One region of the Ureibacillus sp. 179-F W5.1 NHS genome, then DNA from elsewhere that is predicted to be linked to it. Evidence: riboswitches for the same ligand, from Rfam matches in the RefSeq annotation. Region 1 holds a riboswitch; each other region holds the start of a gene.
The links. A riboswitch is a leader RNA that binds a small molecule or an ion and turns the genes downstream of it on or off. The one in region 1 is predicted to bind cobalamin.

Region 1 (6,180 bases):
AATTTCGTAAGAAAAGATAAATGTTATTTTTTCTACTAATAGAAGAACGACAGAAAAACAACAAGAGATTTTACTGTATGATGTGCAAGGCTATACAAATTTGTAAGTTGCGAATGGTTAAAATAAGGTAAATATCCTGAAGTTTAAGTGAGAAATGTAAAAACGGATTATTTAATAGGGAAGGAATGAAGAGGTTAATCAAACAGGTGATGGAACTAAAAGGTAAAATGGGCCATCTACTTATCTAGATGGCAAATAACTCTCAATTGCGTTTGCTTAAAACTAAAAGGAGATCCTATCGCACTACATCGGTGGAGCTTCCATACCATATTTTGTCCATTCCTCTTTTGACGGACCATAAATGCCTGGAACAACTAATCCTGCTTGTCTCATTAGAACGGTCATTTGTCCTCGATGGTGGCTTTGGTGTTGGATTAAAAACATTAACAGTGAACCGATGGGAATTTGTTGACCTAAAAAATTAATAACTTCATTCATTGTATGGTCAGTCCAATGACTTTTTAATGCCTGTAAGAATGCACTATTAGCTTGTTTATAACTATCTGCTATAAATTTAGCTGAAATAGGAACCGGATAGTCATTATTAGGGGCTTCGAACGTTAAGTTTGTATTTGAAGTAATAATACGAATAGCAGTAACCGTATGCCAAGCAATTCGGCCTAATGTCCAATTTTGTGATGTTATTTCCTGTTTAAGAGATTCATCCGTTAAATGATTAAGTATTCTTTGTGTAGCATCAGCTTCAAACTCCCAAGATCTCAAAAAATGGTCTAATGTTTGGAACATAACCTTCCTCCTAAAATAGTAGTTTTCACTTCTATGCATCTATAATTTCATTATATTCTCCTTAAAATGGAAAAAGACTTATGCTTAATCTATTGGATTAACCAATCAAATTTCAAACAAATAACTTTGTAGTATAATACGATAAAGTCTTTATATGGGGTGGGGAAAAAGATGATATTAGTTAGTTCGTGTTTAGCTGGAAACCCAGTAAGGTACAATGGTACGTCATGTTCGGATAGTACAATTCAAAAATTAATCGATGATCAGAAGGCCATCCCTATTTGTCCAGAGCTATTAGGAGGTTTTGAAACACCTAGGGAACCAGCTGAGATTATTAACGGTGAGGTTTTGATGTTTTGGCAGGAAAAGCAAAAGTGATGGAACGCTCTGGGAATGACGTCACCGAATTATATTTGAAGGGTGCTAGAAAAACCCTTGAGATAGCAAAAGAAATGAAAGCTACATATGTAGTGTTGAAAGTATTTAGTCCATCATGTGGTAGTCAAAAAATAAATAACGGAAAGTTTATTGGAGAACAAATAAACGGAGCGGGTGTAACAACAGCGTTATTAAAAACGAATGGTATCAGTGTTATATCTGAACTAGAGTTAGAAAAATTAAAAGATGAAATTTAATAGCAATATTCTAGCAATCGTTACTAGTATTAGCATTTTAAAATTTCTTCGCTATTACTCCTTTGGATATATCCCTATCTGGAGGGGTGTTTTTTATTAAATTAAAAGGAGAATCATTCTATGAATAAATTATATTTAATCGATGGTTATGGAGGTTCGCCAGAAATAAATTGGCTATCTAACATTGGACAAAAATTTAAGGATGATTTTGATATTCACATTATTCCATACACAGATCCTACCGAAGCTAATGTAACGCAATGGGATTTTGATTTGGAAAGGGGAATTACAACCCCTGAAGATGCTTATTTTATATGTCATAGTTTAGGGTGTGTTACGTTCTTAAGATACTTACAACGACATCATGTAAAAGTGAAAGGAGCCATTTTAGTTTCTGGTTTCGTAGAGGAGGTTGAAAATTTCCCACAATTTCAACCTTATTTCAAAAACCTAGATGAAGGTTGTTGGAAAGATTTGATTGGGGATGCTTATGTCATTTCTTCTAAAACGGATCAAATTATTCATTGGAAACTAACATATGAACTATCTAATTTGTTGGAATGTCCATTTATTTTATTACCAATTGGTGGACACTTTACATCCGGAGAAGGAATCGTTAATATGCCTGTTGTTGAGAAGTTAGTGAAGGCTAACTGGTTAGGTTAATACTAAGGAAAAAACGCCTCTTTAGAATGTAACTTTCTAAAGAGGTTTCATTATGTAAATAGTCATTTTAATAGTTTATACCGCTTATCTAACTTATCACGATGGGACTGGAAAACATCTTCTAAAGAAATATCGTATTTGTTAGCAATTACAATAAGATTGCCTAATACATCTCCGAGTTCTTCGGTTAATTCTTGTTTTTGCCGTTCTAAAGTTCCATTACTTTCATCAGGTCGATCTCTTCCAATTTCAAGTGTTCGAATTGCCCGTGCAACTTCGCCCGTCTCCTCAGCTAAAAAACCGATTCGAATAAATATATCTAACTCTGACCATCCTCTTTTTTCATAATAGACTTTAACCCATTCTTGAAATTCATTCACATTCATAACTAAATACCCCCTTCAATAACCACAATATTTTCAGCATATCAGAAAACATGAATAATGGGAAAAGGCTGTTAGTGCCAAGTATTTAAACGCCTGCAACATTATCCATACGCTATATGGAGAAGGTACTCATTTTCAAAACAATAGTTTGAATATTTTAATCCTTTTGTTTTTTAGGTATAATATATAGTAATTACATAACGTGTAAGAATAGGTGCTTATGAGAATAAGCTTAAAAGGGAAGCTTGGTGAAAATCCAACACTGTCCCGCAACTGTGAATTCGGAGCAAATCAATAGATGCCACTGTGTAAATGGGAAGGCGTTGATTTGTGTTGATGAGAAGTCAGGAGACCTGCCTAATTCTAGTACACACCAAATACCTACGTGGAAATAGGTGGTGTTCTGTGCGAAATTGAACGTAAAAAAAATCGGTTTTTTTACGCTTTTTAAGTATGCATAGATAAGTCCAAAGCTATTTCTGAACTCAGGAGTAGCTTTTTTATTTGGGTTATGTAAAAAAGGAGGCTTATCAGATGGATGTTATTAGTACGGTAGTAGGTTACCAGTATATTTGTGGAACTCACAGGAAAGAAAGTTTTATGGTATGAAAGGGAGTGGGAGAAATGCCATCACATTCAAGAGCTTTTTATGAAGAGCAATTTAAAGTATATATTATGGAGAATATGCTCGGCGAGAAAACAGAGACGTTAAAGGATTTTCTCCTCCAATTAATCGATGATCATCAAAATGATTATAAAGAAATTAATTATGCTTATTTAAAGGTAAAGAAGGAGTTATTGGGCACCAAAGATAATATTGAAAATGGTAAATTATGATAAAGGGACTATATTTAGTAATAAATAATGATAGTTTTCCTCTATATACATTCAAAGTAATGATAGATTATATTAATTTATGAATAATGTAAATATTCAGACTTTTGAATGTGGAGGGGTTAAGATGAAAAAGAAATTGTTTGCACTATCGTTAACGGGAATGATGACATTAGGAGCTGTTGCACCATCTGCGTTGCCTGTTTATGCTGTCGGTGAAGGACCAAACTATAATGGAAACGAATCGATTCAAACTTCTAATCTATATACTTACGAAGAAATGGTAAAATACTTGAAAACCCAAGATGCAAAACAAGAAGCAATGGAGCTTGAAGTTATTGGTCAAACAGTGAAAAATAGAGATATTTATTTAGCAAAATATATGACTGACCCAAGCAATCCAACTGTACTAATTTTAACTCAACAGCACGGAAATGAACAATTAACAACTGAAGGTGCTTTAGAGTTTATTAAGCATCTTGGTACAAATAAAACAAAGGGTGTTCTTGAAAATGTAAATGTTCTTATTGTACCGATGTTAAATGCGGATGGTGCAATGGGTGATGTAAACTTTTCCCTTGAAGATTACGTGGCAGATGGCGGACGTCATTTAACACGTTATAATGCAGTGGGGACTGACTTGAATCGAGATCATGTTGATAAATTACAACCTGAAACACAAGCACTACACGAAAATGTGCTACAGAAGTATGATATTGATTATATGATCGACCTTCATCATCAAGGTACTGAATATGAACGAGATGGAGAATTAGTATCTGGTTCAATGCTCTATCCGACAAACGCGAATGTAAAACCAGAAGTGTTAGAGAAATCCAAAAAACTAGGTGCAGTCGTATTCAACGCTGTTGATTCAACGGGTTGGGGTCATATTGGCAAATATAATGGCGGTAGCGGCGAAAATATTGGCCGTAACGGTGCAGCGGTCCAATATGATATAGCGACGCTGTTATTTGAAATGCGCGGAATGTCTGATCATGAGGATCCTTCACGAGTAATCGGTCAAAAAAGTAATGGTTATTTAATTAAACAAACGGTCACGACGTTGGATGCCACTGTTAGAGCGATCGCAGACGGTTCAATTGAAAATGCAGATATTAGTTTCTGGGATACATTAGATACACAAACTCAACGACCTTCTGAAGAGTAATTGTGAGTTGAATAAGCGAAGCCATTTGATAATAATTCAAATGGCTTCTTTTTTATGTTAGAAGGTTTATCAATAAGAACATAGTGAGACCTTTTTTCTAGCCAACGTTCCATTTTACCTACGGAAAGAAGGAATATTCTAAATTATCTCTTGTTTACTAGTCTTGTAATCCTTAATAATTGAAAAATAACACTAATAAAGACTCAATTTTCTGAAAATATAAAATATTCTGTTTTGTTTTCTTTTTCAATCATGTACAATCTATTTCGAGCCCCAAAATAAATTGTAGATTGGGACAAGTATACTTAGGAGGGATTTTATGGAAAAGAAGTTTTCAAAAGTAATTTTACCAACAGCGTTGGCACTAACTGTAAGTGTATCATCTGCTGCCTACGCAAATCCGCAATCAACACCGAACGGACCTTACATTGAAGACAACCAGAATATTTCTCTATCAAGTTATATGTCAAATGCAGAATTAGCAACTAAATTACAAAAGCTCGAAGCTTCTTCCAATGGGAAGATGAAGCTGGAAGTTGCTGGCTATTCCAACCTTGCTCCCGATGGTTATCAAACCGAAGCGGACAAAGGGGAACCAATTTATGTAGCAAAATTTGGGGATAATGATCCAAATAAAAAACGTATATTAATTACCGCTCAGATTCATGGGAATGAGCAAATTGGAGCTGAAGCGGCTATTGATATTATTCAAAAGCTTTCTTCCAACGGGAAGGAAGTTGAAGAAATTTTAGAAAACGTGTCCATCTGGATTATGCCTCGTATTAACCCAGAAGGAGCGGATAATCAATATGAAGGTAAGTGGTATCCAACTCGTTATACCCATCAAACATGGTTGCCTGAAAATATCGGTCTTCCAGCAGATACGGTTGCTCCGTGGTACTATAATAGCGATGGTAGCGAAAGAGCTCAAAATAATGAAGGACGTGTCGTTTATGGTATTCCTGGATATGACCAAAACCGGGACTACAATCCAAATTTAGATTTTAGAGTAGAGAACCAAGACCTTAGCGAGGTTGCTTCGTTCTTAAACTCCCAATCTACAAATAACAGCAAATACGGTGGTTTCTATGTTACAGCAGAGGCACGTACTGTTACAAGTGTGTTTAAAGAGTTCCAACCGGATGTGTATGTAGATGTACATCACCGTGGTTTCAATACAGTATCTGATGAGGATAATCGTTCAGTACCTGTCCAATTCGCTGCAGTTGTTGCTGATCCATATACAGATCCATTCACTGGTGAACAATATGAAGTAGATGAAGATGTTCTGACGCTAGCTAAACAGGTTAATGCACTATCTGCATTAACATTGCAAAAAGGGCAATCCCATTTCGGTGCTGTTCAGAAATATCCTGATGTAAACTTACCAGGTACAGCTCTAGGAGCATTTGCATTAAATGATACTTCAATTATGTTAATTGAAATTAAAGGTCAAAGCCAAACATTAGGACAAAAGCAGGCCGGTATGCTGAAAGAAACGGTTACTCAACCACTCTTTGCAGTTTTCCAAGGACTTGCTGATGGATCTATTTATGAAGTTGATACGCAAGTTTATGATGATATTCCAGAGGCTTCAAATTCAATTAGTGATCCAACATCAAGAAACTAAAAAATGGTTCTATGAAGAGGGTGGCAGGTATTGCTATCCTCTTTTTTAACG
Region 2 (6,180 bases), on a different contig from region 1:
CTCCGATTAATGATGGACTATAAATATCCTCAACGATTGCCCCTTCTGCCCCTGCAGCCATTGCAAGTTGATTGCCCTTTGAATTGTTAAAGGCAAAAGCAGGAACCCAAGGCTTTTGTTTCGTTGTAACAGCACCTGTAAAAGTTAAATGATCACGTAACTTAACGATTAAATCCATCGGGGACAGCATTTTACCTGTTCCCGTTGCAGGGCACATATTCGTACAACGGCCGCATTCTACACATGCGTATAAATCGATTAATTGTTTTTGAGTAAAGTCTGTAATTTTACCAACACCAAAGGAAGGCATTTCTTCTTCATCTTCCGCCTCTTCCATCGCATCGAAATTAATTGGGCGAAGCGTACCAGCACGGTCTAATCTGTGGAAGTAAACGTTTACAGGGCCAGAGATAAGATGGAAATGCTTTGATTGCGGAACATACACTAAGAATGTTAATAAAATCAGTAAGTGTACCCACCACATAATATAAAATCCTACTGCAGCAGCTTCAGCTGGTAAGAAACTAAATATAGCAGCAATTCCTGAGGCAATCGGCTCACTACCAGTTAAGCCATGATTATGCCAAATAATTCCCATGCCGTTTCCAACTAATGTGGAAACCATTAATCCACCAATAAAAATTAATACTAGTCCATTTTTCCAACCTCGTTTTAGACGAACGAGCTTTTCAATATACCGACGATAAAAAGCTCCAAAAACGGCAACTAAAATGACCGCAGCTACAATTTCCTCAAATAACGTAAATACTTGATATAGTTGTCCTAATGGAAGGTGTGATCCTGGAGCTAATCCTTTCCAGATAAAATCTATAGCCCCTAATTGAACGAGAAGAAATCCATAGAAAAATAAAACATGGATAAATCCGCTTTTTTTATCTTTTAATAATTTAGATTGTCCAAAAACATTGACCCAAATTTTTTCGAGTCGCATCATAACATTGTCATTAAATTCTTCTTTCTTCCCAAGCTTTACAAACTCATATCGTGTTTTTAACAGATAAACAAACAATCCTACTGCGTATAGCACGACCGCAATAAACAACACCCAGTTTGCAATTAATAATGCATTCATTTCTTCTCCCCCTTATCTCTTTTTCCCCTTTGTTTCTGTTTCTATTGATTATTCCTATCAACCTATAATTATGATTAGCATTGATTAGAAATCTCTTATTATTCTGTTTTTATTGTAAAATATGAATGAGCATTCAGTCAATGTATTGTTCGGAAATTTCTAATTATATTAAAATTTTCTTTCTTTATTCGTCTTTTTTCTATTTATACCTTCTTTTCAAAATAAAAAACAATCCTATTTATGTAGGATTGTTTTAATTACATTATTTAAATACATCTCCGCCTCGAATATATTCCACATCACTTACTTGTAAACGGAAATTGACAACACGGGCCGCTGCAAAGAAATAATCCGATAATCGATTTAAATACTTTTGTACAACGGTAGGAACATCTTCTTTTTCGTTCATTAACGTCACTACTCTCCGCTCTGCACGACGTGTAACAGTACGAGCAATGTGAAGAGTTGCAGCTGCCGATGTTCCGCCTGGCAAAATAAATCTTTTTAATGGAGGTGCTTCATCAGATAAAGTATCAATACGTTTTTCTAGCACCTCAATGGATGATTCTTGTAGAGTATATTGTCGTTCCTTCATTACATTGGCCAAATCTCCGCCACAGTCAAATAATTCATGCTGAATCGTTTGTAAGTCTTCAATTAAATCTTGAAAAATCGTTGAGTCTAATTCCGTTATCGCTTTACCAATAAAAGAATTTAATTCATCAATAGTGCCATAAGCTTCTACACGTAAATCGTCCTTATTGACACGTCCGCCCATTAAGCTCGTTTTTCCTTTATCCCCTGTTTTCGTGTACAGTTTCATTGTAACGCCCCTCTTCGATAAATTTGAATTGCTTCCACTGTCGCTTCAAAAACGCCCCTCCCTATTACTTTACCAACTTCTGTAATAGGCCCACCATATTGCATATATTCTCCCTGCTGAGTCGCCGCAATAAGTAAGCTATCGGTCGGTGTACCTGTTGCCATCGTATTAGAAATGGTATCATACACCTTTTCATGATGTAATGCTTTCGTTTTCGCTTCTGTTGCAGTCATCATGCCTTGAACAAATGCTTCATCAGATAATTTTCCGTTAACAATTACCCACGTATTAATCGTTCCAACATGATTCTTATTATCCCTATCATATGAACGGGATACATCTATTGCGTTTCCAATTCCTGCTGTGACCATAACGATAACGCTTCCAAAAGGAGCTTCATATTGTTTTACAATAGCGTTTTTCGTATGAACTGCCGTCATCATGCCGACCGTATTCGTAGGGGAAAACCCTTCTTCGATTAAATATTGTAAAAACTCTTCTTTCACTTGATAAATATTATAATCTTGTTGAACAGTTCGATTAATAAAATTTGAATACCAACCTAATCCAGCATTATGAACTGCTGAAGATAAAACCCGTAAAGGAAAAGCAGATTTACATTCAACGTATTCATCTGTTATTTTTATATTCTCTACTGTAATTACCTTTTCCTTTGCAAGCTCGTTTAAATCAGGTAATATTGTCATTTGAGGTTTTGGTTGCTCCGGATGGGCTTGCATTGAAATTCTTGCTTTATATACATCCATTATTTGATCATCGATTAATACTTCATGGGGAACACCCTTTGCCCTTACTTTTCCATCCTCCATTAATAAAATTTCATCACAATATAGTGAAGCTAAATTAATATCATGAAAAACAGAAACAACCGTTAAGTCGTGATTCGTTACTTCCTTGCGAATCATATCTAATATTTGCTTTTGATGGGCAATATCTAAATGGTTTGTCGGTTCATCAAGTAAAAGTAAACTAGAACATTGGGCTAAAGCTTGAGCTATAAAAACCCGCTGTTGCTCTCCTCCCGATAAATATTCCAATTGAGCTTTTTCAAATTTCCTTACGCCTGTTTGTTCCATTGCATTAACAACTGCTTTTTCATCTTCTGTTTTCCAACTGGAAAAAAATCCAGACTGGTGAGGATAACGTCCTAGGGAAACGGTATCTCGAACCGTATTCGAAAAAGCTGTTGCATGTAGCTGTGGTAAAACCGTCATTTTTTTTGCTAATTGTTTCGGAGAGTAATCTTTAATTTCTTTACCATCAACATAAACAGTTCCCGTTGATGGTTTCATAATGCCGCTAATCACTTTTAATAAAGTGGATTTCCCACAACCATTTGGACCAAGAATACCTAACATTTTCCCTTTTTCCACTTCAAAGGAAATGTTCGAAAGTATTGGAGTTGAACCATAACCTCCAGAAATATTTTGGACCTTTAACATAACCTCACCCCCTACTTTTTCTTTGTTTATAAAATATAAATGAAAAAACAGGTGCCCCTATAAAGGCTGTAATTACACCTATCGGTAGTTCTGAAGGGGAAATAATCGTTCGGGAAACTAAATCACAAATAATTAATAGACTAGCTCCGTTAAAAAAGGACAAAACCAATAGATGACGGTGGTCTGCTCCCCATAGCATTCTTGTCATATGAGGCACAACTAAACCAACAAATCCGATTGTACCCGAAACAGCAACGGCTGCCCCTGTTAACATGGAACCTCCAGCTAGTATTGCATACTTACTTTTCTTTACATTTACCCCTAACGATTGGGCCCGTTCGTCTCCATACATCATGGCATTCAACTCTCTTCGGTTGAGCCATATAATAATTGTTCCAATAATAATAAAGGGTACAATCATTTGAACGTACGGCCATCCGCGCATGGAAACACTACCTAAAAGCCAACCCATAATTTCACGTAATTGTTCTCCTGTTAGGGCAATCATTAAAGAAATACAAGAACCTAAAAAGGAACTAAAAATGACCCCGGTTAAAATGAGCGTTTCCATTTTCATCGTTCGATCCACGAGTCGAGCAAAGGTTAAAACAAGAACCATTGTCAAAAAGGCACATATCATCCCTACAAAAGGTAACGAATATGAACCTATTATAGGAAGGGAAAGTCCAAAGAAAATTGTTGCTACCGCTCCAACAGATGCCCCCGAAGAAATACCTAATGTATAAGGGTCCGCCAGTGGATTTTTCAATAAGCCTTGAAACGCAGCTCCCGCAATCGCTAATGCGGCGCCTACTAAACCAGCTAAAACAACCCGGGGCATACGTATACTCCATAAAATGTTGTAGGCACTTTCATTCGTTTCTTTATCCCACAATGTTGAAAAGGGTACTTCTGCTGTTCCTATGGAGACACCTAACCAAATGCTAATTAATAATATTCCGATAGAGGAACTATAGGCGAAGAACATTTTTCTTTTCACACTGTTCCCTCATTCCTATTTTCTAGTAATCTATTTATCATAAATAATATTGTCATTGTTTCAATACCTCCCAAAAGGCAAAATAAAAAGTCTCTCAGTTTACGAGAGACTTTGAAAAATCGAAAAATAAACACTCCATCTTTACTGCCTCCCTTATCCTCGTAAGGTGCTATTCCTAACCATAAAGGCAGGTCTCCTGGCTCATGTTCATCGCAAACCTTCCCTTCCCATTACTTTTGTAACAGTGGACTGTAAGGCACGCTCCCATTTACAGTTGCGGGACAGCGTCGGAATTTCACCGACTTCCCTTTTACTCTTATAACAAAATCGCTATAAGAACCTTTATGTGTCATTATGAAGTTGTTCTTCCACATTATAACTTATAAAAAACAATTGTATAGAAAGATTTTAATAGAAAAAGGTAATTAAATAACTCTCCTATAAAGAATTATTTTTTGCCGTCTCTTGCAAAGCTGATTCGGCTAACTTTTTAATCGTTATATCATCCATAGGCGGATTATGTAGACCTGCACGAACATCTCGATAAAACCGTTGAAGAGGATTTGTCCGTTGCAAACTTTTTGCCCCAACTACTCGCATAGCCTTATCTACTACTTGGATTGCCCCATTCGTTACGACATGTTTTGCGACGTTTACAGCATTCATGATCGTTATTTTTTCCTCTTCCGTTACTCTTTTACCTTCTTTTTCTTTCCCTTTGAATTCTACATAACTTTGGGCAGCTCCATATAATGTAAAACGTGCCTTCGCTAATTCTAATTCGATTTCACCTAGTAAGGATTGAACGTTAGGTAAAGAAGCAATCGTTCCTTTTATACTGTTTGGAGAATGGGTATTGGCAAACTGAAGGGCATAATCCTGCGCCGCTTGAGCTATTCCTAAATAGGTTGCAGGAATAAGAAGTAACCAACCGTTCAACTTAAAACTAGCACTATTATTCGGTAACTCAACTAAGTCTGATTGATCAACATGGACATTTTCAAGGACTAAATCGTGACTAGCTGTACCTCGCATCGCCATCACATCCCACGTTTCTTCAATCGAAACACCGGAGTTATCTTTATGAATTAAAAAGAAGCCAATTTGTTCTTTTTCTTCAATCCATGCGGAAGTTAAGAAATAATCAAGGGCAAAGGATCCCGTTGTATAGCTTTTGCGCCCGTTAATTACCCAATGATTCCCTTCCCTTTTAGCCGATGTGCCCGGTCTTCCCCCTCGAATAGGACTACCTGTTGCAATTTCGCTTACTGCCCGATTAATAATAGCTCCTTTTTCTACTTCTTTTGCAAAAGCTGATAATTTTGATGGCTCCCAATATTGATTTTCATATAACTCTCCTACAGTTAATAGAGTCCAGCCTATAGCTAAAGCGGTACTACCATCATAACTCCCTAATGTTTCTTGGAGGAGAATCGAATCATAAACATTAAAACCTTCTCCCCCTAACTGTTTCGGTAAAGTTAATTTTGTATAGCCGATTTGACGTAATTGATGAATATGTTCAAGGGGAAATTGCGATTGTTCGTCGATTTGTTGAGCAGCCTTTTTAAATGGTTCCTCTAACGTTGCCAACTTTTCTATCCAAAAACGTTGCGGTTCTGTTTTTACAAACAATTGTTTCAAATGACCCATCTCCTAAAAAATTTATGTTATCCGTACCTTTCAATAAAATCATTTTACTTTTTAAGTTTTCCCTACGTCAATTCATAGTGCTCCGATATGAATTAAATCAATATTTCACCTTTTCGATTTATTTCTACCAATGCAAATAAAAAACCAG
Region 3 (6,180 bases), on a different contig from region 1:
ATATGTTAGCAACTTTAAACGAGGAACAAAATAAAACAATTATTTTAGTTACCCATGATGTCGATACCGTTTCCAACCGTATTAGCCATGTAGCTTGTTTAAACCAAACGATCCATTTCCATGGATATAAAGAGGATTTTGATACGATTTCACAAAATCAATTGGATAATTGGTATGGCCATGCGGTTCGAAAGATTCATTAAAGAGGAGAAGGCAAATGATTGAAGCAATTTTAAACTATGAATTTTTACAAAATGCCTTTTTCTCAGGGCTAATTATTGGAGTGATTGCACCGGTATTAGGTGTATTTATTGTTGTAAGAAGAATGTCCCTTATTGCGGATGCATTGTCCCATGTGACATTAGCGGGAATTGCAGGAAGTTTATATTTAAGTCAAACTTTCACTGCCTTTGCATTATTAAATCCAATTTATTTAGGAATTATTGCATCGGTTAGTGGATCCATTTTAATTGAACGATTACGTAGACTTTATAAACATTATGAAGAGCTTGCCATACCGATTATTATGTCGGGGGGAATTGGTCTTAGCGCCATTTTTATTTCATTAGCTAGTGGCTTTAATACAGATTTAATGAGCTATTTATTTGGCTCTGTTTCGGCTGTTTCTAGACAAGATTTATGGGTTGTCATCGGTATTGCGATCGTTGTCTTTTTATTTTTATTTGCTTTTTTCAAAGAAATGTTCGTTTTATCCTTTGATGAGGAATATGCCAATGCGAGTGGCCTACCCGCAAAATGGATTCACTTTTTATTTATGATTGTTGTGGCGTTAGTCATCGCAGCAAGTATGCGAATTGTCGGTATACTATTAGTTTCTTCTTTAATTACTCTTCCAGTTGCGGCAAGTATGCGAATAGCACGGGGCTTTAAACAAACAATCATTTATTCCATTTTGTTTGGGGAAGCTGCTGTGATTATCGGATTGGTCAGTGCCTTTTATTTAAACCTAGCACCCGGTGGAACGATTGTTGTTACTTCTATACTTATCCTATTAATTGTTATAATAACAAAAAAGATCATTCTACATTTAAAGCAAGGAAGGGGAGCAGTTAAATGAATATTACGAGAGCATGGGAAATTTTAAAAGATAACGGTTATAAAAAAACAGATAAACGTGAGCTAATTTTGAATATGTTTGAAGATACGGATAAGTATTTAACTGCTCGAGATCTCCTTTCTGTATTGAAAAAGGATTTCCCGGGAATGAGTTTTGATACAATTTACCGAAATTTAGCTACTTTTGTTGATCTTGGCATATTAGAAGAAACCGAGCTAAATGGCGAAAGAAATTTCCGAATGCATTGTGAATCAGAACACCATCATCATCATTTTATATGTATGGAGTGTGGAAAAGTGAAGGAAATTTCTGTTTGTCCAATGGAAATGATACAAGAGAAATTGCCAGATTGTGCGATCGAATCCCATAAATTTGAGATTTACGGGAAATGCCAAAATTGTGTACATGAAACCGTTTAACTTCCTTTAAAAATTACTGTTCATTTATTTGAGAAAATATGATACATTGCAATTAAGTGAATACGTTTGCAGGAAAAAGATGCGATGATACGCTTAATAGGGAATTCGGTGAGATGCCGAAGCTGTGTCCGCAACTGTATGTGTTTGTTTCAAGAAAATGCCACTGTCTAAAGGGATGGGAAGGCTCTTGAAACGATAAACACGAGCCAGGAGACCTATCTTTTTCTGATCGTAACAAACCTCTTCGGAACTAAAGAGAATGTGCGGCATTATTTTATAATTTTTTTGTTCTATATTGTAATTTATGCCATCCGTTCTCGGTTGGCTTTTTTATTGCCATGCTTTCCTATCCGAAGGGATGTTATCACTAAGAAAGGGGTGTTCCTATTCGAAAAGATAGCCGTTACAGCTGCTATCCATTTATGAGGGAGAAAAGTTGTCTAGTTGACTTCGAGATTCGAACTGATTCTCTTACAACAAAAATAGGGGTAGTATTGCCTTTGTTGCAAGAAGAGGAGAATTGCCGAGTTGTTTTAGATGATTTGCACAAAATCCATCCGATGGCCTATCACGTAAATGGATCAGTTCGTGGGAAGTTATCGGTAACAGAAGAAGATTTAAGTTGGTTAAGCAGTCGATATGATTTTTATGTTGAACAAGTGGGGGAAGAGATAAAGCAATTTTTACTGCCTCAAGGGTGTCTAGCTGCAACATTTTTACATATTTGTCGTAGCGAAGCGAAAAAATCTTACCGGGCTCTTCATAAAGTAAGTGAGGAGAGGGAAGTACCGGAAATACTATTTAATTATTTAGGGCTACTAGCCAATGTATTTTTTGTTATGGCTGTTTATACAAATAAAATGCATGGTATTGAAGAAGTCCCATTTATAAGTAAATCCTATCCTAATAAAAAAAGAAAAAAAGAGGAAGTGTGACGATGAAATTTTTCAACAAGAAGTGGATGGCACCACTTGCCATCTCATTGCTATTAGTTGGTTGTTCTGATGGGGAACAAAAAGCTACGAATGATACAGCTTCAAAAACAAACAGTACGGAAGAAAGTGGTCCCTATACAGTAGTAGATGACCGTGGACAAGAAGTAACTTTTGAAGAAGTCCCTGAAAAAATCGTTTCTCTACAACCAAGTAATACAGAAATTTTATTCGAGCTAGGTGTAGGGGATCAAATTATTGGAGCATCGGAATATGATACATATCCGGAGGAAGCTTTAAAAATCGAACGTGTAACAGATTCCATGACGGTAAATACGGAACGTATTATTGAATTAAATCCAGATGTCGTATTTGCTTATACAACTGGAGAAGAAGCTCAAATTGACCAATTGGAAAGCGCAGGACTTAAAGTATTCGTTATTCAATCAGCAACTTCTATTAACGATGTTTATGGTGATATCGAACAAATGGCTGAAGTAATGGGAGTGGAAGAAGAAGGAAAACAAGTTGTAGAAGATATTCAATCTCAAATTGCAGCTGTTCAAGAAAAAACAAAGTCGATTGAACAAAAGAAAAAAGTTTATTTTGAAATTTCACCAGCTCCAGACATTTGGTCTATCGGTTCTGGTACATTCCAACAAGAAATGATTGAGGCAGCAGGTGTGGAAAATATTTATGCTGATCAACAAGGATGGTTTGCAGTAACAGAAGAAGATCTAATTACAAGAAATCCTGAAGCGATTGTTTCGACGGTAAATTATATAGAAGATCCAAAGGGTGAAATATTAGCTAGAGAAGGATGGTCTACAATTTCAGCAGTTCAAAATAAAGAAGTGTATCTATTAAATGCGGATATTATGGATCGTCCAGGACCACGTATCGGTGAAGCAGTTGAAATGATTGCCAAAACGATTTACCCAGAATTATTTAATGAATAATTAAGTAAATAAATCTGCTTGATGACTACGATGCTTAGCCGTAGAAAGATAGCAGATTTTTTTTATTTTATTTGATATGGTTAATAGGGGAAAGAACGTATTTATTTTGTGAATTTTTTCGAGGAGCTATTTATGGGGAAAATCATTTTTATTACTGGCGGTGTTCGTAGTGGGAAAAGTGCCTTCGCAGAACGTTATGCGAAGCAACTTTTTCAAATCTATGACCGAAAGCGTCTACTTTATATTGCATCTGGGGTAGCAATTGATGAGGAGATGGCAGAACGAATTAAACGTCATCAACAAGATCGATTCAACTCTTCCGTTCAATGGGAAACAATTGAAATTGTAGATGACTTAGTATTTAATGACGAGTTGTTTGCAGAACATCCTATCGTTGTGTGGGATTGTCTTACTACTTGGTTAAATAATGTGCTCTATAAAACGGAGTTATTAAATGGAGAGGCAAGGACACATGAAATAAACCGATATATACAAGCGTTAAAGGAACAAGTACTAAAATGGAAAGAAGTAAATGATTGTATTTTATTGCTTGTATCAAATGAATTATTGGATGAAGCTCAATCTAAGTTTTCAGAAGTGAATCGATATTGCTCCCTATTAGGGAAAATGCATCAATGGATTGTTGAAAAGTGTGACGAAGCATACGAAATGGACTATAGTTTAAGGAAACGTTGGAAGTAGGGAGGAGAACTATGAAACATCATTTGATTGGACTTCTATTATCATTTCAATTTTTTTCTTCTTTCCCTATTCGTAAACAGTTGACTATGAATGAAAAAACTATATCTGCCATGTTTTACTTTTTGCCGTTATTAGGTGTTTTAATGGGAACTTCCCTTAGCATTATAATAATACTGAACGATGCATTTTTTCAGTTTTCCCCCTTGTTATTGGCTATTATTCTAGTAGTAGCAGGTATTATTATGACTGGCGGTCTCCATTTAGATGGTTGGATTGATATGAGCGATGCTTATTTTTCCTACCAAGATCAAAAAAGAAGACTTGCTATTTTGGACGATTCTCGTGTAGGAGCCTTTGGTGCCATCAGTTTATTTGTTTTAATCCTTTTAAAAGTCGGTTTTATATATGAAATTATTTATCAAGGAAATAGCATTTTTATGTTGTTTTTATTCGTCATTCCTTTTTTAAGTAGAATAGCTCTATTACTATTTTTCTTAACAACCCCTAATGGGAAAGAAGAAGGATTGGCCGTTTATTTTAAATCCAAAGTGAATGTGAAAAAGATTTGGATTGCCCTTATCTTCTATACAGTCCTATTTTGCACATTGACTTTCTATCTTTTTAACAATGTAGCATTTCTAATATTTATCTCTATGGTACTGTTTGTTTTCATTTACCGAAAATGGACGATGAAAAATTTCGGAGGCATGACGGGGGATTTATTAGGTGCCTTATGCGAAGGGATGGAGGTATTCCTATGGGGAATGGTGTTATTGTTCATTTAATCCGTCATGAAAAAACAGACGGAAATGTAAAAAGAAAATATGTTGGTTGGACGGATGAATCGATTATCACAAAAAGACAACATTTTGATGTTCCGATTCAAACAAGTGAAGTGTTTGGAAGTGATTTAAAACGGTGTATGGAGACGGCTCAACTTTATTTTCCTAAAGCAAAATACCGTTCCGATAAAAATTTAAGGGAAATTTATTTTGGCGACTTTGAAATGAAAACATATGAGCAATTAAAAGAAAATTCGACCTACCGAACGTGGATAGAAGAGCCAACGGTCATTACGCCTCCAAATGGTGAAAACTTTTTGGCTTTTAAAAAAAGAGTTCTTAAAAGTTTTCAACAAATTGTTTGTCAAAATGGACAATTTACTTTCATTGTTCACGGTGGGGTTATTCGGACTATCTTATCCTTATTTTCTCCAAAGGTTGAAAGCTTTCAACAGCTTGTTGTTACCCATAGAACAATTTATACATTAAGTTGGGCTCAAATAGAAGATGTGAAGGAGGGGAGAAGATGCGAATCATTATTGGTGGTGCCTATAATGGAAAAAGAAAATTTGTCATCGACAAACTAAAAAATAGTCCCCTTCAAAACTATTATTTCTTTGAAGGAAATATTCCATCGGAGCGAAGCTATACGAAAGATGAAGCTATTGTCATTGGAAGTTTTGAAAAAATTATTTTTCAGCACATGGATTTAGACGAAGAACAAATTGCTGCTCGCATTTACGATGAACTATTGAAGTTAGATAAAGAAACAAATGTTATTTGTATTTGTACAGATATAGGAAGGGGCATTGTTCCACTTCAAAGAGAAGAGAGAAAATTGCGAGATACATGTGGAAGATTGTATCAGAAATTATTTGCAGAAGGTGAAAGTGTCATTCGAATTTGGTATGGCATCCCACAGTTGTTGAAAGGTGAAGATTGGACATGGAGAAAAAGCATCATTTAACCCTTGTTGTTCTAACGGCATTAATTGCTGCATTATGTGGGATTGGCAGTTTAATAAAAGTACCTGGTATCATTACGTCCGCTGCTTTAGATTCTGCACCAGCCTTTATTAGCGTTGTGTTTCTACCACCATTATATTCGGGTTTTGCTGGTGCAATTGGTCATCTCGCGACAGCAATCACTTCAGGATTCCCTTCTGGCCCTTTTCATGGGCTAATAGCAGTAGAAATGTTTGTGATTGTCTATTTATTTAATCTTTTACATAAAAATGGATTTAAAGTTTTGAAGTGGATGTTTTTAATTATTGCCAATGGCATTCTCTCTGCTTTTCCTTTCTATTTC

Region 2: another riboswitch for cobalamin. It lies ahead of ACH0B5_RS09415 (FecCD family ABC transporter permease); the one in region 1 lies ahead of ACH0B5_RS14785 (hypothetical protein).
Region 3: another riboswitch for cobalamin. It lies ahead of ACH0B5_RS05045 (hypothetical protein); the one in region 1 lies ahead of ACH0B5_RS14785 (hypothetical protein).

The regions. Positions count from the first base shown of each region.
Region 1 is NZ_JBIQFG010000041.1:16,615-22,794, forward strand. It holds gene ACH0B5_RS14765 (DinB family protein) at 304-807, opposite strand; partial or broken gene ACH0B5_RS14770 (2-thiouracil desulfurase family protein) at 979-1,442, shown strand; gene ACH0B5_RS14775 (RBBP9/YdeN family alpha/beta hydrolase) at 1,563-2,108, shown strand; gene ACH0B5_RS14780 (MazG nucleotide pyrophosphohydrolase domain-containing protein) at 2,171-2,494, opposite strand; cobalamin riboswitch at 2,690-2,869, shown strand; gene ACH0B5_RS14785 (hypothetical protein) at 3,119-3,331, shown strand; gene ACH0B5_RS14790 (M14 family zinc carboxypeptidase) at 3,456-4,499, shown strand; gene ACH0B5_RS14795 (M14 family zinc carboxypeptidase) at 4,819-6,129, shown strand.
Region 2 is NZ_JBIQFG010000017.1:84-6,263, reverse strand. It holds gene ACH0B5_RS09430 ((Fe-S)-binding protein) at 1-1,093, opposite strand, end outside; gene ACH0B5_RS09425 (cob(I)yrinic acid a,c-diamide adenosyltransferase) at 1,356-1,916, opposite strand; gene ACH0B5_RS09420 (adenosylcobinamide amidohydrolase) at 1,913-3,379, opposite strand; gene ACH0B5_RS09415 (FecCD family ABC transporter permease) at 3,384-4,367, opposite strand; cobalamin riboswitch at 4,549-4,738, opposite strand; gene ACH0B5_RS09410 (acyl-CoA dehydrogenase family protein) at 4,818-6,023, opposite strand.
Region 3 is NZ_JBIQFG010000006.1:97,352-103,531, forward strand. It holds gene ACH0B5_RS05030 (metal ABC transporter ATP-binding protein) at 1-203, shown strand, start outside; gene ACH0B5_RS05035 (metal ABC transporter permease) at 218-1,078, shown strand; gene ACH0B5_RS05040 (Fur family transcriptional regulator) at 1,075-1,497, shown strand; cobalamin riboswitch at 1,558-1,734, shown strand; gene ACH0B5_RS05045 (hypothetical protein) at 1,884-2,432, shown strand; gene ACH0B5_RS05050 (ABC transporter substrate-binding protein) at 2,435-3,388, shown strand; gene ACH0B5_RS05055 (bifunctional adenosylcobinamide kinase/adenosylcobinamide-phosphate guanylyltransferase) at 3,521-4,090, shown strand; gene cobS (adenosylcobinamide-GDP ribazoletransferase) at 4,102-4,875, shown strand; gene ACH0B5_RS05065 (histidine phosphatase family protein) at 4,848-5,459, shown strand; gene ACH0B5_RS05070 (bifunctional adenosylcobinamide kinase/adenosylcobinamide-phosphate guanylyltransferase) at 5,399-5,839, shown strand; gene ACH0B5_RS05075 (ECF transporter S component family protein) at 5,818-6,180, shown strand, end outside.